3 regions of the Anabaena sp. WA102 genome follow, and region 3 is predicted to be linked to each of the others. Evidence: predicted binding sites of a transcription regulator. Region 3 holds the regulator's gene; each other region holds the start of a gene.

Region 1 (8,457 bases), 2.7 Mb from region 3:
AATTTCGTAAAAGTCCATGTCCTAACCGTGTTTAGTATAAGTAGGTTGGCGTTGAAAATTATCGTTATAGCAAGGCAAGAGGCAAGAGTAAAGAAGTTTTCAGCGATTTTACGTTTCTTTACACAGTTTGGTTTTATTGTGTTCACCTACTTAGTTGTTAGTTGCTAAGGATAGGAAAGAATTTTGTTAATTATTAGTCCGCTTGAAGACAAGTATTGATTAATTCCTCAACTCCCGCTACAGGGAAAATACTGACATTTAATTTTTGAGATACTTCTGCAACCGTCATATCATCTAAAAATACCAATTCTCCATGCTTCAGCATGACGCTAGGTAATAAAATTCCCTCTCCTAAATCTTGCCCTTTTAAGTTTAAAAGTAAATCATGTCCGGTTAATAAACCAGTCACACTGATACTTTGTCCCCAATAATCGCTAGATAAAGCTCGCATATTCACTTCTAAACCCGTGACAGTATTTAACTGTTCTACCAAGGGTTGAAATGCTGTTTCCACTGCATTACCGACAACCCAAGTTAATCTGCGTTGATTGGTAATTTTTGGTGGTAATAACTCAGTTGCAGTTTGGGTAAACTGTTTAATAAATAAGCGAATTGAACCTACACCATTATCAATTTGCGGATATTCTTCATATTCAGCTTCAGTAGGTAATTCCTCCCCAGCAATTAAAAACCATTCATCAGCTAACCAGACGACACTAGAATTATATTCTTGGCGAAATTCCTGGGAGAGTAATTTAACTTGATAGATTACCTCTTGGGCTTTTTCCCGCGTCACAGGTATGAGTTCATCTTCCTGGGGACGAAACCGCGTCAAACCCACCGGGACAACTGCTATTGATGCTACCGTTGGTAATTCTCCAGTATGAAAAGATGTTAAATCCCGCAATGTCCTCTCTAAATGTTCACCATCATTTATACCAGGACAGACAACAACTTGAGCATGAATTTGCAATCTTCGTTCTTGAAACCATTTAATTTGTGATAATATTTCCCCGGCACGATTATTTTTTAAAAGTCTAATTCTCACATCTGGTTCCGTGGAATGCACGGAAACATAGAGAGGTGATAACCGCATTTGTTCAATTCTTTGCCATTCTCTCGCGGTTAAATTCGTTAAAGTTAGATAAGAACCATATAAAAAGCTTAGGCGATAATCATCATCTTTTAAATATAAACTAGTTCGTTTTCCTGGTGGTTGTTGATCAATAAAGCAAAAGGGACAACGGTTATTGCACTGAATCAACCCATCAAATAAAGCTGTAGCAAATTCCAGTCCTAAATCATCATCATAATCCTTTTCAATTTCGACATGATGGGTTTTCCCCGTCGCATCTAAAACTTCTAATTCGAGAATTTCATCAGCACATAAAAATTGATAATCAATTAAATCACGGGGTTGTGTGCCATTAATAGCCACAATCGCATCACCGGCTGTAAAGCCAATTTCCTCCGCAATTGAGTCAGGTAGCACCTTGGTAATTTTCGCAGGTTGAATGGTAGTCATTAGTCAGTTGTCAGTTGTCAGTTCTCAGTTGTCAGGAAAGGTTGGAGGACAGAAGGAATTTATTTGGAAGTCCCTTGTCCCCTATTTTCCAGATTTCAACTACTCTAACTATTTTTTAACATTCCCGCAGCGATCGCACTTAATATTGTTGCTCCAAATGCCAACCGATACCAAACAAATATCCAAGTATTCTTGGTTTGCAGATAACGCAACAGCCAAGCAATAGAGATATAAGAAAAAACAAACGCAGATAATGTCCCTACACCTACCACAACTAGGTCAATTTTCCCCAATGCCTCCTTCAAAAACTGATACACGGTAGCAAGTGTTAAAGTCGGAATACCTAAAAGAAAAGAAAATCTAGCGGCTGTTTGCCTTTCTAAGCCGAGAAACAAGGCTGTAGTTAAAGTTGAACCCGAACGAGACGCACCAGGGGCTAAAGCCATCATTTGTCCGATCCCAATCAACAAACCATCACGAATTGTTAGGGTGCTAAAATCTCGCTTATGACTGCCCAGTTTTTCCGATGCACCTAATAACAGCGACATAACAATTGATACTATTGCAATAGAAGTCATACTGTTAATAGCTGAATCTTCGCTATTTAATGCTTTTTTCAGGACAAATCCGCCGATTACAGCAGGTAAAGTTCCTATAGCTATGCCTACTAACAATTTCCATTCTTCCTGTTCCCAGTCTTTTTGTTGAAAAGCCTTGAAACCTCCAGTTAATATCTGTTTAATATCTGTCCAAAAATAAATTAATACCGCTATGACACTACCAAATTGAATTGTTGCCAGAAAAGCTTTTGAACTCAATTCCTGCCAATGAAAAACCTTGGTAAACACCTCTAAATGAGCCGTGCTGCTAATGGGTAAAAACTCTGTAATCCCTTGAACTATACCCAAAATAAAAGCCTGAAAAATTAACTGAATCAGATTCCCTTCCGGTACTCCTACCTGTAACAGTTGCCATGATAGTAAATTTATACTATTCACTTCTAAGATTGTTGTCATTAACAAAACTCCCAAAATCAATGCGTAATTCTAGCAAACTATCCAACTTTACTTGGTTGTTGTCAGTCTGTTTAGACAAAATCTTATCAGCGCAGTAAGTAGGTTGGCGTTGAAAATTGTCGTTATGGCAAGGCAAAAGGCAAGAGGCAAGAGTGAAGAAGTTTTCAGCGATTTTACGTTTCTTTACACAGTTTGGTTTTATTGTGTTCACCTACTTAACTCTTAAATAAACCATGCACCCAAATTACTTGTTTATCTCAGATTTTAACCATATTTTCAAATCATTAATATCTGTAAAATCTAATAATGTTTCTCCTAGCCTTTCTAATTGTTCTATGTTCAAACTTTTGATATTTTGAGTATAACTATCTTCCAGCTTTCCAAACCGTTTAGATAATATCCTTAGCAATAGGTTTGTTGCTGCATCTTTTTTACCTTCCTGTCTGCCTTCCTGTCTGCCTTCCTGTCTGCCTTCCTGTCTGCCTTCCTGTCTGCCTTCCTGTCTGCCTTCCTGTATCCCTTCCTGCTTTGCTTCTTGATATACCCGTGTTTGCTTAATATCACTCACTAAAAACATTGCTTCTATCTCCTGACGGCTTAATTGTGAAAATTTGGACAATAAAACAGTCTCCAACAACTCTATAATACCTTGTTTTTCTCTGTCATTATCAATCTCCGTCTTAGTTCTTGCCATAAGGGTTTTAACTAATTCCAGTGCTTGTGCTTCCTTACTAACAATTAACTCAATTAACCCCATACCAATTGAACCCGGTGGTAATTCATCTAAATAAATTCGTTTAATTCTCCCACTATTAATCAGTTCTTGTTGATAAGCAGTCAATTCTCCCACATCTAAACTCCGTTTCGGAAATAAAGCTACGGCTTGCCAATCTTGTACAGGTTTGAATTGATTGAGATAAATGTTGATTTCGGCGATTAATTCCCAGTAAAAATCTGGTTTTTGTTGAAATTGCACTTCCACAAAATAGATGGGTTTCTTCACACTATCTGCTGTGAAAATTCCATCAAATCGAAATGCTTTTTCTTTCACTTCCACAGAAGTAAATTTATAATCTGTGGCATTTTCTGTAGGTTCTCCCAGGATTTCAAATAATAGGGTGTGGAAAGTGAGGAAGATTTGGTAGAATATCGTGTCTGTGTGCATTATTCCTGATTTTAATATTTCTTATATTACAAAAAAAAGGGAACAGGGAACAGGGAACGGGGGAAAGAGGGAATATTTTGCCATAATATTCAAAATATGGCTCATTTCTTATACATGGCAAGCTTTATGAGATTTTTTGTTCAGATTTTGCATATTATGTACTGGCGTTGCTGATTAAGGGTATGAATTTTAGTCTCACGCAAAGGCGCAATCACGCTTCGTGATCTCGAAGAGTAGACGCACTGAGGTTTGAGTTTTAAAGGTTCAATTTGGGAATTTCATACCTCAATATGGCTACGCCTATGTACTCAAGAGCCTAAAAAACTAAAGTTTCAGAGTTTAGATCTTCAGTCAAAAAAGAGATGTTTTTACAAGATGCGTAGCAGGAAAAAAACAGTATCATTATTTCAATCTCATGTTTTTAAACATGAGTTTTTTCTGTTCCCTGTTTCCTGTTCCCTGTTAAGAGTTCCCTGCCCTCACAGACAACTTTTATGGCTTACGCTACGCTATCAGCAAACCGTAAGATACAAGATAACGTCTTGGTATTTTGGCTATGAAGACAAATATGATTTTTTTATTTCCCTAGTTCTGGAATTTAAACCCCGTCTAAGTTGAAACCTATAGTTTTTCTATGGCGAAAACCCAAGTTTTCAAGATGGATGGAGTATATATGGGAAATAATTATCTTGATAAATAAAAGCCTTATATATAGGCGCACACTTCCCCTACTTTAACATAAGTATAGCAAAAACTCGGAACACTGTCAAGCCCCCTAGCTGAAATCACCAAAAATCGTTTGATTATTGATAAAATTCTCATTATTATTGAGAATAGACCCTCAATAATTGAGAAAGTCCTTTTTTACTAGAATCCTATACAAATAACTTATAATTCAATCACAAAATTCGCAATTTCTCTGATTAATCTGGTCATTTATCAATACCAAGTCACCAAAGTGATCACTTCTGAAAACTTAGCCAAGGTCATGGTCATATTCCTTTGCCGATTGAGTGCATACCTCTATAAATATCATGTATAATCAAGATGCCCCCCTGGGGGATTTTCAGTTATGATATTGTGAAATAAGTAAAGTTTAGTAACAAATATTAAAAACTTTGATTAATCATACATTCTCTGCCTACACAGCTACTAACCCCACTGTAGATATCAATCACAGCCTGAAAAATCATCATTTACCAAATTTTCTATCTTCCCGACAAAATTGGTTAATATTTTTAGCATCAGTATTCTTAGTATCAGTACCAGTGTTCATAGAAGCTCCATTGGTGCGATCTTCTCCCATTCTTAGCGTATTATTGACAGGCTTTTGGGTGTGGTTCAGTATTAAATTAATGTCACGTCCCCAAACCTACCTGTGGGGAGATTTACTCTTTGGCTTTAGCTGGACTTGGTTAACAGGAGCGATTTATTGGGGTTGGTTAAGATATGAACCAATCTGGCATATACCAATAGAAGCATTAGGATTACCTTTTGCTGTGTGGTGTTTAGCGAAAAATTGGGGTAAGGTTGGCAATTGGTTTTACCTGGGTTCTTTACTAGGAACAGTTTTAACCGATATTTATTTTTATTTGGTGGATTTAATGCCTTATTGGCGACAAATTATGAGAACAGATCCATCAGGTGCTTCACAAATCTTACAGAATGCCCTAGCACAAGTCCAAACCCCTTGGGGAGAAGGCTGGGCAGTCATTCTTGCCCTGATGCTGATGACAGTAGGAACAGTCTCTTTACTCCATAAGCAATCCCATTGGTATGCCTTTGGGGGGGCGGTTTTGAGTACAATTCTAGTAGACAGTCTCTTCTTGTTAGCAGCAGTCCTGGCGTGAAATTCCCATCAATTCAGGTAAACACCGAAAAATGGGCGCAGAGGTGCTATGAGGTCAGATTTTTGGCAAAAGTCAAATCAAACCAAATAGTCGTAAATATTATGGATATTGATACGCTGTATATTAGTTTTTGATGACTGTTGTGCAAGCTCTCAAGCTTAAACCATGAAGAAGCTAGGATCAAGTTAGAAAAGAAACTGCTCTAACACCCTTAAAATTCCGGCTTATGCCCTACAGTTCATAGCTTTTGGCTGCAAAATTTTATTATTCCTGGAAAAAAAGAGGTAAAAATCGTGAAAGGATTGGTGCGTTTATTTACTGTGTTTACATTGTTGCTAGGTTGCTGGGGAATACTGGGAACTACCCAGACAGCCCAAGCTGTTAGTTTCAATAGCTTTCTGGGAAATCAAGTTCCAGTTTTAGCGATCGCTCGTCAAAATAGAGCAGATCAGAAACTAGGAACAGAGTTTGGGAAGAAAATTGATTTGAACAATACCAATATCGCTGCTTTCCAACAATATCCAGGACTGTATCCTACATTGGCGAAAAAGATCATCGCTAATGCTCCCTACGAAAAAGTAGAAGATGTATTAAATCTACCAGGATTGAGCGATAGCCAAAAAGAACGTTTGCAAGCTAACTTGGATAATTTCACCGTGACAGAATTGGAGCCTAACTTCAACGAAGGCGACGATCGCATTAACAACGGTATCTACAGATAACTAAGGATTGGGGATTGGGGACTGGGGACTGGGGACTGGGAATTGAAAACATATTCCCAATTACCCATACCCGAAGTTTAGATTTTAAATTTTGGGCTGTAAATCCCAAAAATCATCCAAATCACAAAAATCATAGTTAGCCCTTGTTCCCTATTCCTGGCTGTAAATCCCAAAAATCATCCAAATCACAAAAATCATAGTTATACCTTGCCCGATATAAATATTCCTAACCAATTCGATGTTTTAGTAGTCGGTGCCGGTGCAGCAGGACTATATACAGCCCTATGTCTACCCACATCCTTACGAGTCGGCTTAATTACTAAAGAAACAGTCTCACTCTCTGCCAGTGATTGGGCGCAAGGTGGCATAGCCGCAGCTGTAGCCCCAGAAGATTCGCCAAAACTGCATATTGAAGACACATTAAAAGCAGGGGCTGGTTTATGTGATATCGCCGCTGTCAAATTCCTAGCCGAACAAGCCCCCAGTTGTATTCAGTCCCTGGTTGACCTGGGCGTAGCTTTTGATCGTCATGACAGTAACTTAGCTTTAACCCTAGAAGCAGCCCATTCTCGTCCTCGCGTGCTTCATGCAGCCGATACTACTGGTAGAGAAGTTACCACCACCCTCACAGATCAAGTCCTGCGTCGTGAGAATATCAAAGTCATTCAGCAAGCCTTGGCTTTGAGTTTATGGATAGAACCCCAAACCGGTCAATGTTTGGGAACTAGCCTCTTTTATCAAGGTAAAATTACCTGGATTAGAGCCGGGGCAGTGATTTTAGCTACAGGTGGTGGTGGTCAAGTATTTGCCCAAACCACTAATCCAGCGGTGAGTACAGGTGATGGTGTAGCTATTGCATGGCGGGCGGGTGCAATTCTCCGTGATTTAGAATTTGTGCAGTTTCACCCCACAGCCTTGAGTAAACCGGGGCGTTTTCTGATTAGTGAGGCTGTGCGTGGAGAAGGGGCGCATTTGGTGGATGACACCGGGCGACGTTTTGCCTTTGATTACCACCCAGCAGGGGAACTAGCACCCCGTGATGTGGTCAGTCGGGCTATTTTCAGTCATTTACAAAAAACGGCTGCTGATATGGCTACAGCGAATGTCTGGTTAGATATGCGCCCCATTCCCGCTGACAAAATTCGCCATCGTTTCCCGAATATCATTAATGTTTGTCAACATTGGGGCATTGATGTCTTTACTCAACCCATTCCTGTGTCACCTGCTGCCCATTATTGGATGGGTGGTATTCTCACAGATGTCATGAATGCCACGAATATTCCCGGTTTATACGCCATTGGAGAAACTGCCAGTACGGGAGTACATGGTGCTAATCGTTTAGCCAGTAATTCGTTGTTGGAATGTATTGTCTTTGGGGCGCAAATGGCTAATGTTGACTATGAAAAATTGCAACTGGGAAAACAGGAATCTGCTAATATTATTGAAACTGAAAGTTTGGCAGTTAACCCATCTCTAATTGAGTGGGAAAATCAACAAAGACAATTAGCAGAAATTCGCCAAAATTTACCCCGTGTAGTTTGGCAAAGTGCAGGTATTTGTCGAGAAAAATTAAGTTTAGAAAATGCCATTTCTCAAGTTGCATCTTGGCAAGAAGACTTTGCTGCTTTACCTTTAAGTCAATTATTATTGAGTTTAAAACCGACACAATCAGTTAATTTTCAACAGCCACAAATTGAAAAGGAATTACGGCTTTGGGCAGAAACTCGTAATTTATTAGATATTGCCGAATTAATTCTGAAAAGTGCTGTTTTTAGAACCGAAAGTCGGGGTGGACATTACCGTTTAGATTACCCTCAAACTGATCCTAATTGGCAAGTGCATACTCTTGTCCAAAATCAGGAATGGTGGATAGGTAATAGGTGATATTATCTCCGGTTAAACACCTTTTACCCTGATAATTGCCAAGTTTTACTGGCGACAGCACAACCCGACGCTCATGTTGGGTTTCATGCTTCAACCCAACCTACAGAAAATGGACAAGGTATTGTTAAGTAGCAAAGATTTTTTATCCTTTATAAACCAAAATTCCGCACCTCATTTTGATGTTATGGCTGTAAATTTAATTCCAAGAAAGTCTTAGAATTTGTATTAATTTCTAAAGTATTTGGTTGGGCTAGTTTACCATCAATAAGTACATTATAAGTGCTTACATTTAAAT
Region 2 (8,457 bases), 990 kb from region 3:
TCGCTCATACCAGTACAACAGCCACAATTATGATTGTACTTTCTTCTGTCTCTGTGGCTATTAGTGATGTGATAGTTGATTCCATAGTAGTTGAAAGAGCCAGAAACGAATCAGAAGCCAAAATAGGTTCTTTACAATCTCTTTGTTGGGGTAGTTCAGCTATTGGTGCCTTATGTACAGCTTACCTTAGCGGGTTACTTTTAGAATATTTTACCACCCGTATAGTATTTTTAATAACAGCATTATTTCCTTTAATTATTTCATCTGTAGCTTGGTTAATTACTGAAAAACCTATTAATAAAGATCACAAAAAAAGCAACAACACAAAAGATCAACTACTAAAAATCCGCCAAGCAATTACTCAAAAAACAATTTGGTTGCCCACATTATTTATATTTATTTGGCACGCTACACCAAAAACTGAATCAGCATTCTTCTATTTCACAACTAATGAACTCCACTTTCAACCAGAATTTTTAGGACGAATTCGGTTAGTGACGAGTTTTGCTTCCCTAGTTGGAGTTTGGGCTTTCCAACGTTACTTTAAGCACATTCCCTTTAGAACTATGATTACTGCGGGTATTTTCCTATCCACAGCTTTAGGAATGACGAATTTATTATTAGTAACGCACACCAACAGAATGTTAGGCATAGATGATCATTGGTTTAGCTTAGGTGATAGTTTGATTATTACTGTGATTGGGCAAATTGTATTCATGCCCATATTAGTATTATCAACAAAGCTTTGCCCTCCCGGCATAGAAGCCACATTTTTTGCGTTAATCATGTCTGTATTTAATGTAGCAGGAACAGTTTCCTACGCATTAGGATCAATCATGATGAAATGGTTAGGAATCACAGAATATCAATTTGACTCCCTGTGGTTATTAATCATTCTCACTAGCTGTACTTCTCTGATACCCATATTTTTTGTTAAATTGCTACCAGATGATAGAATTGATAATGATGTACTTATTTAATAGATAAAAATCTCGAAGACAATTAGATTTATCTCTATATTTACATCCCTGGTTTTCTGAAAAAACTTACCATAGCCAAGAAAAAATGCAAATATTAGAACCTCAAGATCAGCAAAATCTCCAAAAATCCTACACTCTCAAAGATTGGCAAGGAGGATATGAATCTCTTCACCAGGAATTTGATTACTGGATTGATGATATAGAAGGAGAAATACCACCAGAATTGCAAGGAACATTATTTAGAAATGGACCTGGTTTACTAGATATTAATGGGCAAAAATTACATCATCCCTTTGACGGTGATGGCATGATTAGCCGCATTACATTTACCAATGGCCGCGCCCATTTTCGTAACCGCTTTGTTACCACAGCAGGTTATTTAGCAGAAAAAAAAGCGGGTAAAATTCTTTATCGTGGTGTTTTTGGTACACAAAAACTGGGCGGTTGGTTAGCTAACATCTTTGATTTCAAAATCAAACATATTGCTAATACTAATGTAATTTATTGGGGTAAAAAACTATTAGCACTATGGGAAGCATCCGAACCCTATTTACTTAATCCGCACACTCTAGAAACATTAGGGAATGAATACTTCAACGGTGTTTTATCTAAAGGGGAAGCCTTTAGCGCCCACCCGCGAATTGATGCAAATGGTACATTAGTTAATTTCGCTATTACACCAGGACTATCAACTACAATTAACATATTTGAGTTAAATACCGACGGAGAAATCACCAATAAACAAAATCATAGCGTTGCTGGTTTTTGCTTCATTCATGATTTTGTGATTACAGAAAATTACTGTATTTTCTTCCAAAATCCTGTTAGTTTTAACCCCATACCTTTTGCCTTGGGAATATCTAGCGCCGCCCAATGTATTAAAGTCCAAAAAAATCAACCTACAAAAATCATCATTATTCCTCGCCAAAACCCAACTAAAAAAATCAAAGTTTTAGAAACTCAGGCAGGTTTTATTTTCCATCATGTTAATGCTTTTGAAGTGGGTAATGAAATTATCATTGATTCTATTTGCTATGAATCATTACCAGAAGTTGAACCCAATAGCGATTATCGAGAAACAGATTTTGATGCCAATTCTCCTGGCAAACTTTGGCGGTTTAATCTGAATTTACCAACCAATACAGTCGAAAATCATTTAATAGATGATCGATCTTGTGAATTTCCCACAATGCACCCTCATCATGTCGGTAAATCCTATCGTTATCTATACACGGCTGCGGCTCATAAATCAACGGGAAATGCTCCCCTACAAGCAATTTTCAAACTTGATTTAGAGTTACAACAAAGACAATTATGGAGTGCTGCACCAGCAGGTTTTATCGGTGAACCAATTTTTATTCCTCGTCCAAATTCCCAAACAGAAGATGATGGCTGGCTAATAGCCTTAGTTTATGATGCAGAACATCATCGTTCAGATGTGGTAATTTTAGATGCTGTAAATTTGGAAAAAGGTGAAATTGCAAAACTACACCTCAAACATCATATTCCCTATGGCTTACACGGGAGTTTTACACCTGAAACATTCATTTAATTAATATAGGTTGGGGAAAAGCTTCTGCGTCACCCAACCAAGTCATCAAAATTTCAGGTGTTGCTGATAGCCTGCGTGGCGTATCAGCCATATTGAGGTATAAAATTACCAAATTGAACCTTTAAAACTCTTACTCTTTGCGCCTCTGCGCCTCTGCGTGAGACTAAAATTCATACCCTTAATCAGCAACGCCGATATTTTTATAGTTTATCTGCCCAAGCGTCTTACAGCATACAAATCGAAATAAAATTGTAACAGAAACTACAAAATTGACATCTTTTTCAAAAAAGAGGGTAAGCTAACCATATCAGTCCGGTTCACAAACATACGGTGATGAGGAGTAGGTATTATGGTGACAACGTCTCTCCCACTTATAGAAAATCATTCTCCAGCGCATATTTGCCCTTATGATCAAGCCTGTAGCTATTTAGAATGGGCTGCTAAAGAATTAAAATTAGATCAAGGTATCGTAGAAATACTCAGTCACCCTCGAAAAGTTGTCACAGTTTCCATTCCCATAAGAATGGATAATGGGGAAGTGCGGGTTTTTGCTGGACATCGGGTACAACATTCGGATATTTTAGGACCCTATAAAGGTGGTATTCGCTACCATGAAGCAGTGACATTACGAGAAGTATCCGCCCTAGCCATGCTCATGACTTGGAAATGTGCATTGTTAGGCATTCCCTACGGTGGTGGCAAAGGCGGAATTCCCATAGACCCCAAAAAGTTCAGTGTGGGGGAATTAGAACGGATTAGTCGTCGTTATATTAGTGAATTAATTAAAGACATTGGACCATCCGTAGATATACCCGCACCAGACATGGGAACATCAGCGCGGGAAATGGCATGGATGATGGATACTTATTCTGTCAATGTTGGTCATTCTGTCCCCGGAGTAGTTACAGGTAAACCCTTATCTATTGGTGGTTCCCTGGGACGAGAAATGGCGACTGGACGCGGTGTGATGATTATTGTTCGTGAAGCGATCGCCGATCACGGTAAATCCCTGGTAGGAGTCAGGGTAGCAATTCAAGGCTTCGGTAATGTAGGTGGGGCAGCCGCCGAATTGCTACACCAAGAAGGAGCAAAAATTATCGCTGTTTCCAGTGCTAGTGGGGGTATCTTTGCCGAAAATGGTCTTGATATTTCCGCTGTCAAAGCCTACGCTGCGGCCAACCATCGCAGTGTGGTGGGATTTCCCCAAGGAACACCCATTAGTAATGCAGACTTATTAACTTTACCTTGCGATGTCCTGATTCCTGCCGCTTTGGAAAACCAAATTACCGCAGAAAATGTCCATCAAATCAAAGCCCAATTTGTCGCAGAAGCTGCTAATGGTCCTGTGACTTTGGAAGCTAACCGCGTTCTAGAAGCCCAAGGTGTCACCGTGTTACCGGATATTTTAGCCAATGCTGGGGGTGTGGTGGTCAGTTATTTAGAATGGGTACAAGGTCTTTCCTACCTATTCTGGGACGAAGAACGAGTCAACCGGGAAATGGAACATTTGATGGTTCAGGCTTACCGCAAGGTGATTCATGAGTCGCAAGCACGGGGGGTAAATCTGCGATTAGCTGCTTATACTTTGGGTGTAGGTAGAGTCGCGCAAGCTTTGAATGATCGGGGTTTGTATCCTTAGTTGTATTTGCAATTTAGTTTAATTGGGGTGTGTTATGGCTTTAGCCTAACGCACCTTTTTTTTAATCCCTGTACATCATCTACATATATAATCATTTTGTATAAATACTGATTGTTGATTATGCTACAACGAGTAATTATCAAGGGCTTCAAGTCCATTAAGACAATGGATCTTGAGTTGCGTCCCTTAAACATATTGATTGGAGCTAATGGAGCAGGTAAAAGTAATCTCATCTCGTTTTTCAAGATGCTGAATGAGATGATGGCCGAACGACTTCGAGAATATATCGGTATATCGGGTTCTGCTCACTCTCTCTTACATTTCGGACCGAAGGTAACACCGCAAATCGAGGCACAACTAGAGTTCAAGATTGACAATGGGAGTCTGGATATTATCTATACCATTTGTCTCAAGTTTGCGGCAGGTGATACTTTGATATTTGCTGAAGAAACAGGGACGCGAAATGGCTCACACCTACCTCAACCCTCAACCACTTACTCGTTCGGTGCAGGACATCAGGAAACAAAAATCAAGAAAGCAGCACAAGAAGGTACGCCAACAATTGCCAACACTATCAAACATTTGCTCAATGACTGTCGTGTTTACCACTTTCACGATACGTCATCTACCACGCGAGTTCGTCAATCCTGTTACAAGGATGACAACCGCTGGCTGGTGTCTGATGGTGGAAATCTAGCCGCATTACTTCTCCGATTCCGTGAAGACCATAATACAGCCTATCAGCGTATTATTAAGACAATCCGTTTAATTGCCCCATTTTTTGATGATTTTGTCCTTGAACCTAGAGCGGATTATGTTAAGCTCAACTGGCTGCACAAAGGCTCAGATCAACTATTTAGTCCAGACCAATTTTCGGACGGTACTTTGCGTGCTATCTGCCTGACTACTTTGCTTTTGCAGCCAGAAACAGAACTTCCAGCACTAATAATTGTTGATGAACCGGAACTTGGTCTTCATCCCTACGCGCTCAATGTTGTGGCTGCGATGTTTAGTAAGGCTTCCTATCATACACAAATCCTCATCAGCACCCAATCTACTTCTTTTTTAGATAACTTTAATCCTGAAGATGTAATTACGGTAGATAGAGTAGGTAAGGAATCGCAATTTAAGCGGTTAAATCCTCAAGAATTAGAAACTTGGTTAGAAGAATATAGTTTAGGAGAAATTTGGGAAAAAAATATCATTGGTGGAGGTCCACACTAATGGTAAGACTCTATTTATTTGCAGAAGGACAAACTGAACAAACATTTGCCTCTATTATTCTGCAACCACATCTGGCGCAACATCAAGTATTTATGCACCACCCTAGACTCATTGCTCATGGAAGAAAAAAGGGTAAAACTAATCGTGGTGGTAGCGGTTATGGTGATTATCAGCCAATGAAGGATGATATTTTGCGATCGCTTACTGGGGATAAAAATACAGATGCTTTCTTTACAACGATGATTGATCTGTATGCAATTCATCATAATTTTCCGGGATTAGATGAAGCTGAAATCATGCGTCAAAATCCCATAAAACGAGTCGAGTTTTTGGAGAAAAGCTTTGCTGACGATATTGATGATCGGCGATTCGTCCCGTATATTCAATTGCATGAATACGAGGCTTACCTTTTTTCTGATCCTACTTGTTTTGAGTCCTTTTATGATAAATGCTCAGACAAAGTTGAAGAACTCAAACGTATTGCCGATAAATATGAAACTCCTGAGTTGATTAATGATAGCAAGGAAACAGCCCCCAGTAAACGTATTATTGCCCAATTTCCTGATTATAAAGGCGCAAAATCTACTTATGGACCACTATTAGCTGAATCAATTGGACTAGAAGTAATTCGGAATAAATGCCCTCACTTTAATTCATGGCTTTCACGACTTGAATCATTGGGGAAATAAGCCATTGATACCCCCAACATTAACAGGGGTAAATTTTTGTGTTCATGAAATGCGATCGCAGGATAAATTCTCATGAAATTCATTGAATCGTATAAAAGATAAAAGTAATGACTCAAAAGTATTACTGGCTGAATTTTGGATTTTTGATGACAACCTTTTTTCATCAGAAATTTACCTAAACAAAGACAAAAGCTCTTTTGTATTTACATAATTTCCATCATTTCGAGGAGTAAATAATTTATTGTTTGAATTTGCCATTGTGATTATTAGCCTAATAACTGCTTGATATGTAAATTTGCACAACCCCTAGAGGTTATTTCATCCCTATTTTCAAGCATTCCCAAATTTTTGACTACAATCAATAATGGAGAACAAAAAAAATTAACTAATAGTTGTTTTGCTCATCAATTCTACTCAACACAATACTTTTAGTTTAAGAAAATGTAGGTTGGGTTGACAAAGGAAACCCAACATTATTAAACTTAATTATTAAAATCCTTGTTGCGCTGTCGCTTAATCCAATCTAATTATATATAAAAAAATACAACCCTCTAACAAAGATTGTATCATTCTTGTGAATGAATTTAAGGCGTTGCTGAATCGAGGTATGAAATTTCCAAATTGAACCTTTAAAAATCTTGCCTTTGCGTCTTTGCGCCTTTGCGTGAGACTAAAATTCATACCCTTAATCAGCAATGCCAATTTAATTAGGGTGGGGAAACCCCACCCCTACAGATATTAGCGTTTCACCAATTTCTTAGACATCTTGCGAAGACGGATAGATTCAGGTGTAACTTCCACCAATTCATCTTGAGCAATGTATTCCAAAGCTCGTTCTAAATTCATGTCTACGGGTGTTTGTAACTGAGTCAGTTCTTCACCACCAGATGAGCGGTGGTTGGTTAACTGCTTAGTTTTACAAACGTTCAATTCCAAATCTTGGGGACGATTATGTTCACCAATAATCATACCTTTGTAAACTTTTGTTCCTTCACTGATAAAGAATGCACCTCTATCTTCACAATTCTTCATCGCGTAAGCAGTAGAAACACCTTCTTCAAAGGAGATAAGAACACCCTTATTCCGGGCTTCAATATCACCGCAAAGGGGGCGATAATCAAGGAAACTGTGGTTCATGATCCCTTCACCGCGAGTCATCCGCATGAATTCACCCCGGAAACCAATTAAACCACGGGCTGCCACAATAAACTCTAGTTGGGTGCGATCGCCTCCACCTGGCTGCATATCTTGCATTTCCGCTTTCCGTTGTCCTAAGCGTTCAATACAGCTACCAACTGCATCGGCGGGAACGTCTAAAGCTAGAAGTTCAAAAGGTTCGCAAGGTTGACCATTAACTGTGCGGTAAATTACTTGAGGTTGGGATACTTGGAACTCAAAACCTTCACGACGCATGGTTTCGATTAAGATACCCAGGTGTAATTCACCCCGACCAGAAACCAGGAATTTATCGGGAGAGTCGGTGTCTTCAACGCGCAAAGCTACGTTGGTTTCTAATTCGCGGTATAGGCGATCGCGGATTTGCCGAGATGTTACCAGTTTACCTTCTTGACCAGCAAAGGGCGAATCATTCACCCAGAAGGTCATTTGTAAAGTTGGTTCATCCACCTTAATTAAGGGTAGAGCCAGAGGTTCATTAGGATCTGTAATAGTTTCACCAATATAAGCATCAGCAAAACCAGCTACAGCCACAATATAACCTGCGGTAGCTTCCTCCATTTCTATCCGTTTTAAACCTTCAAATCCCATCAACTTGGTAACTTTGCCCTTGACAATGCTGCCATCTTCTACTACCAAAGCAGCTTGTTGTCCAGCGCGGATAGTTCCATTATGGATTTTACCAATGATAATCCGTCCTAAATACTCAGAATAATCTAGGGTAGTCACTTGCAATTGCAGAGGCTTGTTAGGATCTCCCACAGGTGCAGGTACGTGGCGAAGAATGGCATTAAATAGGGGCTGCATATCTACTGATTCTGCTTCTAAGCTTTCCTTAGCGAAACCAGCCATACCGGAAGCAAATAGATATTTAAAGTCGCATTGGTCTTCATCTGCACCTAATTCTAAGAACAGATCCAAGACCTTATCAACAGCAACGTGGGGGTCAGCTTGTCCCCGGTCAATCTTGTTAATAACAACGATAGGACGCAAACCTTTTTCCAAAGCCTTTTTCAACACAAAGCGGGTTTGGGGCATTGGACCTTCGTTGGCATCAACAATCAGAATACAACCGTCCACCATGCCGAGTACCCGTTCTACTTCTCCACCGAAGTCAGCGTGTCCAGGGGTATCAACGATATTAATCAGAGTGTCTTTGTAACGAACCGCTGTATTTTTAGAAAGAATTGTAATGCC
Region 3 (8,457 bases):
GATTTTGCTGAGAATCGGGGTTGTCTACAACAGAATTCATAGCGATGAAACTACCAACTACTGACTATTTAGAGCTAACTACAGATTAACCGATGCTGAGGATTTTTATAACACACCTTTAGAACTAGGAATTGTTTCTGTCCGCCGAGGATCAATTTCCACTGCTATTCGCATGGCTCTAGCAAAAGCCTTAAATGTGGCTTCAATAATATGATGGGAATTAATTCCATCCAATTGGCGAATATGTAACGTCATTTGGCTATGATTCACCAAGGCTACGAAAAACTCCCGCACTAACTGAGTATCATAAGTCCCCACCCGTTGAGTAGGAATTTCTAAACCATAACTGAGATGAGGTCTACCAGAAAAGTCTAAAGCAACTTGTACCAAAGCTTCATCTAAGGGCGCAAGAAAATTCCCAAACCGGACAATTCCCTTTTTATTACCCAAAGCTTGGAATAAAGCTTGTCCCAAGGTAATCCCCACATCTTCGTTAGTGTGGTGATCATCAATTTCCAAATCACCTTTAGCTTGAATGTCCAAATCAAAAAGCCCATGAGAAGCGATTTGATGGAGCATATGATCTAAAAAAGGAATACCTGTAGAAACTTTACATATCCCTGTACCATCCAGATTGATAGTAACGTGAACATCTGTTTCACCAGTAGTGCGGTGAACTGAAGCTATCCGATGAGTTTGTTTATTAGTCATTTGTCAGTTGTCAGTTGTTAGTTGTTAGTTGTCAGTTGTCAGTTGTCAGTTGTCATTGGAAAAATTCTTTCTCCCCACATCCCCCACATCCCCCACATCCCCCACATCCCCCACATCCCCCACATCCCCCACATCCCCCACATCCCCCACATCCCCCACATCCCCCACATCCCCCACATCCCCCACATCCCCCACATCCCCCACATCCCCCACATCCCCCACATCCCCCACATCCCCCACATCCCCCACATCCCCCACATCCCCCACATCCCCCACATCCCCCACATCCCCCACATCCCCCACATCCCCCACATCCCCTACATCCCCTACATCCCCTACATCCCCCACATCCCCTACATCCCCTACATCCCCATAATTTCATATCCCGCATCTACATACAGGATTTGTCCAGTAATACCGCTTGCTAAATCACTGCATAAGAAAGCTGCTGTATTGCCTACCTCTAGTTGAGTGACGGTGCGACGGAGTGGTGCTACTTTTTCGACGTGATGAATCATATCCAAAATGCCACCAACGGCTGAAGACGCTAAGGTGCGAATAGGTCCAGCAGAAATACCATTGACGCGAATATTATCGGGTCCGAGTTCCGCTGCCAAGTAGCGAACACTGGCTTCTAAACCAGCTTTAGCCACACCCATGACATTATAGTTAGGAATTGCTCGAACTGCTCCCAAATATGTAAGAGTAATAATACTTCCGCCTTCAGTCATTAAAGGTTTAGCTGCACCGCTTAACTGTACCAGTGAATAGGTGCTAACTTCCAGAGCCGTATTGAAACCAGAACGAGAAGTTTGACTAAAACCTCCGGTCAAATCTTCTTTTTTTGCAAAGGCTAAACAATGCACTAGAATATCTATTTTCCCCCATTCTTGCCGGATGGTTTCAAAAGTAGATTGAATTTGCTCGTCATTTTCAACATTGCAGGGCAGAAATAGGCTAGGACTGAGCGTTTCTACCAATTCAGAAACTTTTTTTTCCATTTTACCCTTGTCATCTGGCAAGTAGGTAATGCCCAAATTAGCCCCGGCTTTGTGTAGTTGTTGGGCAATTCCCCAAGCGATAGAACGGTTATTGGCAATACCTGTAACTAGGGCATTTTTTCCAGATAGATTGAGCATAGAAATTGCTAATTTAATTCATCATTAGGAGCATACTAGAATCTGAGCCTAGTTTGACTGCATTGGGCTAGGGATTTTCCAAAATGCTCCATAAGCAAGCAGTAAGCCCCAAAAAATCATGCCCATGTTTACAAAAATTCTCAAGAAATTGACAATTTTTAGAGGCAAAACTTTTGGAGTATAATTGGTGAAACTACTTATCAATAATTACTAGCTAAACGGAACAACAATTATGTATCATTATAAACGGAAGGCTAGGAATTCCGCGTTTAGGTATAGGAAAAAACAGCAAGGTTAATGGTGATTTATTGATTTTTCGGGTGTATTCTTAGGTAATTAGTTTTTGTTTTTCTGGCATTGGGTAGGGGAAGGGAGAAATGATAGTGACACAAGATAAAGCCCTAGCAAATGTTTTTCGTCAAATGGCGACCGGGGCTTTTCCTCCGGTTGTGGAAACATTTGAACGGAACAAGACGATCTTTTTTCCGGGAGATCCTGCTGAACGAGTTTATTTTCTTCTCAAGGGTGCTGTGAAACTCTCAAGGGTGTACGAGGCAGGAGAAGAAATAACGGTGGCTCTGCTGCGAGAAAATAGCGTCTTTGGTGTGCTGTCGTTGCTGACAGGCAATAAGTCTGATCGATTTTATCATGCAGTGGCATTTACTACTGTAGAATTACTTTCAGCCCCAATTGAACAAGTTGAACAGGCACTGAAGGAAAACCCAGAGTTATCAATGTTAATGCTGCGAGGTCTTTCTTCGCGGATTTTGCAGACGGAGATGATGATTGAAACTCTTGCTCACCGTGATATGGGTTCAAGGTTAATTAGTTTCTTGTTGATTCTTTGTCGAGATTTTGGCGTTCCTTGCGCTGATGGTATTACCATTGATCTGAAGTTATCCCATCAGGCGATCGCTGAGGCAATTGGCTCTACTCGCGTTACAGTCACTAGACTGCTGGGAGATCTACGCGAGAAGAAAATGATTTCCATTCATAAAAAGAAGATTACTGTGCATAAACCTGTTGCTTTAAGTAAGCAATTTACTTAAAAGTTATGGGTAAATGGAGTTGGCACGGCTTCTATTTTTGAGGTAATGCGGTCTTAGGGTCTCCCTAAGTAGCGTCACTACCATAGAGATTAAACCGTTAATGTGGAGGAAAGTCTCAAAATTGTATAATTCCTACTTTGGCCTAACTCCATTTACTCACAGACAATGGTTGAACGTAGTAGGCTGTATCGGTCAGCATTGCGGTAGTTAAAAATGGCCACCGGGTACATCCTTATTGCAGCAATTCTTATTTTGGGAGGCGTAATTGCTACCGTTGGCGATCGCATCGGCACACGAGTTGGCAAAGCTCGTCTCTCACTTTTCAATTTACGTCCGAAAAAAACTGCTGTAATTGTGACTATTTTTACAGGCGGTCTAATTTCTGCATCAACTTTAGCAATTCTCTTTGCGGCTGATGGCGGATTGCGAAAGGGCGTATTTGAATTAGAGGATATTCAAAGAGATTTGGGGAACAAGCGGGAACAACTAAAAATCGCAGAAGCGCAAAAAAGTCAGGTTGAGAGTGAGTTAAATAAAGCCAAACAAGAACAAAGTCAAGCACAGGAAGAATTACAGAAAATTAATAAGTCATTACAGGCAGCAAATACTAAACAAAAGACCACACAAGCTCAACTCAATCGCACTCTTAATCAGCAAGCCAAAACCCAAGCCCGACTTAATGCAACTCAAAGCCATCTTGGTGGAATTGTGATTCAGTATCAACAGGCAAGAAGTGAATTACAAACTCTTTATAATCAGCGACAAACATTACAAACGGCAGTAGAAGAGTTAAAGGCGGAACGGAAAAGATTATACGCTGAAGCAAAACAGGCAATTGATGAAGCGAAGACGGTAATTGAAAAACGCGATCGCAAAATTGTTAAATTAGATAAACTTATTCAAAATCGTAACCTCGAAATTAAACAGCGGGAAGAAGTTATTATGACTAGAGAATCTCGCTTAAAAGAATTAGAGAAACAACAACAATTTTTAGAGCAGGAAGTAGCCAGACTAGAAAAATATTATCAGTCCTACCGTGACCTCCGCTTGGGTAAACTAGCCTTAGTAAAGGGTCAAGTAATAGCGGCAGGATTAATTACTGTAGACAAGCCTGATGCAGCACAGCAGGCAATTATCCAAATTCTTCAGGAAGCTAACCGCAATGCCAATATTCAATTAACTGAACCTGGTGCTATTCCGGCTAATAAAGAAATACTCCGTGTCACTAAAGATCAGGTTAAAGCACTAGTTGCACAAATTAAAGATGGTCGAGAATATGTAGTCCGAATTTTCTCCGCAGGTAACTATGTCAGAGGTGAAAAGCAAATAGAATTTTTTGCAGATGCAGCGAGAAATCAACTCGTATTTTCATCAGGGGAAGTGCTGGCTACTACTACAGCGGATTTAAAAAATATGACATCTGAACAAATGCGTCAACGCTTAGATTTACTAATTTCCGCTTCCCAGTTTCGCGCCCGCAATGCGGGAATTGTCGAAAGTGTCCAAATAGAAGGAACTTTTCCGCGCTTTGTTACCCAATTACAGCAAACGGAACAGGAAGTAGAAATCAAAGCTGTAGCCGCAGAAAATACTTATACTGTAGGTCCGCTAAGAGTCAAGTTAGTAGCCCTCTTGAATGGACAAATTCTTTTTAGTACGTGAGGAAGTAGGCAAGGGGGCAGGGGAGTAGGGGAGGTAGGGGAGGTAGGGGAGGTAGGGGGAGAAAGAATTTTTCCAATGACAACTGACCAATGACAACTGACTAATGACCAATGACAAATACACAACCTGTAATTTTAGGATTTGATCCCGGTCGTGATAAATGCGGGATTGCGGTGATGGGATTGGATAGACAACTATTTTATCATCAAGTTGTTTTGGCAAATGAGGCGATCGCTAATATTGAAACACAACTGCAAAAATTCCCTGTATCCTTAATGGTGATGGGAGATCAAACAACGGCTAAAAAGTGGAAACAGCAACTTAATCAGGAATTAAGCAAACCCACCAATATCATTTTAGTTGATGAACGTTATTCCACTTTACAAGCACGCGATCGCTATTGGCAGATGTATCCACCCCAAGGCATCACTAAACTATTACCCAAGGGTTTGCGTCAACCCCCCCGGCCAATAGATGACATTGTGGCCATTCTCCTGATTGAACGATATCTTAACCGACTAACTGACAACTAATTTACAATTCAGCCCGAATTGTAAAAGCATAATCCCCTCCAGGTTCTAACTGATAGTCCTGTTGTTCTAAAAACCGCCCTAGAGGTTCTTTGATTAAAGCACGACCCTGGGAAGGCTTTACAGAAAGTTCTCCCCGACGGAAATGCCACTGGAAATGCCACTGAAAATTACCGGCGCTAACTTCACCTTCAAGAAAGCCTTGTTGCCAAGATTGGCGGGTAACTCTCACATGAGCAGTAGTTTCTGGCAGACGTTTAGCACTCACGCTTGTTTGATGTCACGTATGGGATAAAAGCCAATTATTTATGTAGGCTACTTATTCTATGTACCAAAAATAGCTTAATTCTACAAACTAATCAAAACAAGATAAGTTAATAAAGTCCAGTTTCGTAACTGCTCTTTTGTTGTCAATTTACAATAAACGCAAGATAATAATGCAATTATTACATAAAACTATTTGTGAAGAGTGTGCTTTTTATATCAAATTAGAATGCACTCACCCTGATGAGTTGGCAATTAATTGTGCTACTGTCACTTTTTGTAATTCATTCACTCCAGCAGTAGAAATTGATAGTCCTTGTGTGTCTTTTGGTAATTTAGTAATGATGATATGTTATTCTCTTGATGTCTTAATACCTGGATTTTAGGGAGGCTGTTTCCATTGATTATTCTATGTACTCATAATGATGGTGGTGTGGGAAAAACTACCCTTGCTGTTCATGTTGCTGGTGTTCTTATTAACAGACAAGATAGTACACTTCTAGTTGATTGTGATGATCAGGCAGATTTTTGGCAGTTTTACATTGATCGCAATCCAGAAAAATTAAAAGATTGGGAAAGATATGAAAATACATTTGGGACTATGAAGGTTTAGAACATTTATACGATTACTTTGTTGATTTATTAGATGGATAATGTTGGGAGATGAATTATGTCTAGAGAAGATAAAGTAACTACTCAAAGTAAAAATTTTTTTGTTGATAATGCCATTCAAAATGGCACTTATTCAGCAGAATTGATTGGTAATATGATAATCCATGAAGCTAATATTGGCATAATGTTAGCTGGTGTTGGTTATACAGACGGATTTCGTTCTCGTTTAAATAAAGCTATTCAAAGTAAGCAGATTAATACACAGCTAAAGATTCATTTATTAAGCCTTGAGGATGTATTTGGAGAAACGGAGATATTTATAAAGGCTACTCAAGATTTACCTTTATTGAGGAATTTGAGTAATGGTGCATGGGCTAAATACAAGTAGTATTATTTGGCGTTGCTGAATTGAGGTATGAAATTCCCAAATTGAACCTTTAAAACTCAAACCTCAGTGCGTCTTTGCGCCTTTGCGTGAGACTAAAATTCATACCCTTAATCAGCAACGCCTATTATTTTAATATGTTTATCTAGATGTAGATATCAATATCTTCCTTTGCATCTTTGATCCTTTGTGCCTTTGCGCGAAATAAATCCATGCAATTATCACTCATTAAATATCCCATCTTGGGAATAATCAATTTGTTATTATTAAGTATTAATATTCAACCAGCATTTTCCAATTCTCCTCCGACTCTAATACTGGCACAAAACACCAATAGTAAAGCGGCTACAGATTCTTTAAATCAAGGGTTACAAGCGATTCAATTGGGAAAAATAGAAGCAGCAATTACCGCTTTTCGTCAAGCTATTAAACTAGATCCTAAATTAGCAGCAGCGCATTATAACTTGGGTTTAGCACTGCGACAATCAGGAAAATTACAACCTGCGGCAGATGCTTTTTATCAAGCTACCCAAGCTGATTCTCAATTTGCTTTAGCTTTTGCAAATTTAGGTGGGGCGCTATTAGAAGGAAATAATTTAAAATTGGCGCAAGATTATTTAAATCAGGCTTTGAAGTTAAATCCAAATCTGGGTTTTGCCCATTATAACATGGGGTTGCTGAAGGAACAGGAGAAAAATTGGGCAAGTGCGATCGCTTCTTTTAAAAAAGCTAGAAACTATAGTCAAAATGCTCCCGAACCAGCATATCATTTAGGTATCTGTTATTTGCAACAAGGGAAAACTGAACAAGCAAAAGCAGCTTTTAATCAAGCAATTCAAATAAATCCCAAATATGCGGAAGCACACTATAATCTTGGCTCAATTTTGTTTAATCAAGGTCAATTAAATGAAGCTTTAGCAGCTTTCAGAAAATCAGCCGCAGCTAATTCTACTTATGCTAACGCTTATTATGGTGCAGGATTAGTTTTTATGCAGTTGAAACAATACAAGGAAGCTGTACAAGTCTTCCAATATGCTCAAGATTTATATAATATTCAAGGTAATTTACAGTGGGTGAAAAATTCCCAGGAGTTATTACAACAATTGAAAAACTTAAATAAGTAGGTAGGGACGTTATCGGGAACGTCTCTACTCTTTCATCAGGTACTAATCCAATATTTTCTCAGCTTTTGGACAGATGAATAAATCTAGAGAAATAAGTAGAAGTTAATTAAATAAGTAACGGAGTAGAGACATGACTAAAACTAAAACTCAAGAACCTATTAGCAATTTAGAGTATGATTTTATCAGCGTCCTGCATACTAAAGCCGTAGCAGTTCAAGCTTATGAAAATTATATCAAAGATGCCAAGGAAGCTAATTCTCAACCCTGTGTAGAACTTTTCCAAAAATTACGGCAATCGGAAATTGAACAGGCGCACGAAATTCGTCATCATCTCCAAGAAGTGATGCAGAAAGGCAAGATGTAATTAATGCTGGGGGCAGGTTTAAGAGATTAATGACTTAAACCCACCCCTAACAATTAACGAATATACTCTTTCAATACGCTATTGCGATTAGGATGGCGTAATTTACGGAGTGCTTTAGCTTCGATTTGGCGAATGCGTTCGCGGGTAACGTTGAAAATCTGACCGATTTCTTCCAGAGTTTTCATGCGCCCATCATCTAAACCATAGCGAAGTCGGAGAACGTCTCTCTCCCGAGGACTGAGACTATCAAGGACTTTTTCTAGGTCTTCCCGCAGCAAGTTCTTAGAAACTTGATCTTCTGGAGTTTCACCATCAGATTCAATGAAATCACCTAAACGAGAATCTTCTTCTTTACCGATAGGTGTTTCTAAAGAAATTGGTAACTGGGCAGATTTGGCAATAAACCGCAGTTTCTCGATGGTCATTTCCATACGAGTTGCAATTTCTTCTTCTGTGGGTTTGCGTCCCATTTCTTGGGAGAGGAGTTTGGTAGTTTTCTTAATCCGAGAAATGGTTTCGTAGAGATGAACCGGTAAACGGATAGTGCGGGACTGATCAGCGATCGCTCTTGTAATTGCTTGACGTATCCACCATGTAGCGTAGGTAGAAAACTTATA

What was found. The regulator NtcA, encoded in region 3, controls nitrogen genes in cyanobacteria. The targets are predictions, from matches to a motif close to TNTGTANNNNNNNNTACANA.
Region 1: the regulator NtcA is predicted to act here: its motif matches at 4,803-4,822, upstream of AA650_RS20485 (DUF3120 domain-containing protein).
Region 2: the regulator NtcA is predicted to act here: its motif matches at 2,781-2,800, upstream of AA650_RS12655 (Glu/Leu/Phe/Val family dehydrogenase).

Annotation. Positions count from the first base shown of each region.
Region 1 is NZ_CP011456.1:4,662,896-4,671,352, forward strand. Features, by position in the region: gene AA650_RS20470 (TIGR03279 family radical SAM protein) at 194-1,525, opposite strand; gene AA650_RS20475 (undecaprenyl-diphosphate phosphatase) at 1,630-2,541, opposite strand; gene AA650_RS20480 (Rpn family recombination-promoting nuclease/putative transposase) at 2,786-3,706, opposite strand; gene AA650_RS20485 (DUF3120 domain-containing protein) at 4,876-5,556, shown strand; gene psbU (photosystem II complex extrinsic protein PsbU) at 5,850-6,278, shown strand; gene nadB (L-aspartate oxidase) at 6,486-8,162, shown strand; gene AA650_RS20500 (carboxypeptidase-like regulatory domain-containing protein) at 8,345-8,457, opposite strand, start outside.
Region 2 is NZ_CP011456.1:2,926,285-2,934,741, reverse strand. Features, by position in the region: gene AA650_RS12665 (folate/biopterin family MFS transporter) at 1-980, shown strand, start outside; gene AA650_RS12660 (carotenoid oxygenase family protein) at 1,066-2,532, shown strand; gene AA650_RS12655 (Glu/Leu/Phe/Val family dehydrogenase) at 2,882-4,171, shown strand; gene AA650_RS12650 (AAA family ATPase) at 4,292-5,395, shown strand; gene AA650_RS12645 (DUF4276 family protein) at 5,395-6,084, shown strand; gene typA (translational GTPase TypA) at 6,823-8,457, opposite strand, start outside.
Region 3 is NZ_CP011456.1:1,934,977-1,943,433, forward strand. Features, by position in the region: gene AA650_RS08530 (ABC transporter ATP-binding protein) at 1-40, opposite strand, end outside; gene hisB (imidazoleglycerol-phosphate dehydratase HisB) at 106-711, opposite strand; gene AA650_RS08540 (hypothetical protein) at 757-1,059, opposite strand; gene fabI (enoyl-ACP reductase FabI) at 1,074-1,850, opposite strand; gene ntcA (global nitrogen regulator NtcA) at 2,228-2,899, shown strand; gene AA650_RS08555 (DUF3084 domain-containing protein) at 3,113-4,561, shown strand; gene AA650_RS08560 (pre-16S rRNA-processing nuclease YqgF) at 4,672-5,094, shown strand; gene AA650_RS08565 (DUF3146 family protein) at 5,096-5,359, opposite strand; gene AA650_RS08575 (AAA family ATPase) at 5,756-5,968, shown strand; gene AA650_RS08580 (hypothetical protein) at 6,026-6,355, shown strand; gene AA650_RS08585 (tetratricopeptide repeat protein) at 6,565-7,476, shown strand; gene AA650_RS08590 (hypothetical protein) at 7,607-7,840, shown strand; gene rpoD (RNA polymerase sigma factor RpoD) at 7,894-8,457, opposite strand, start outside.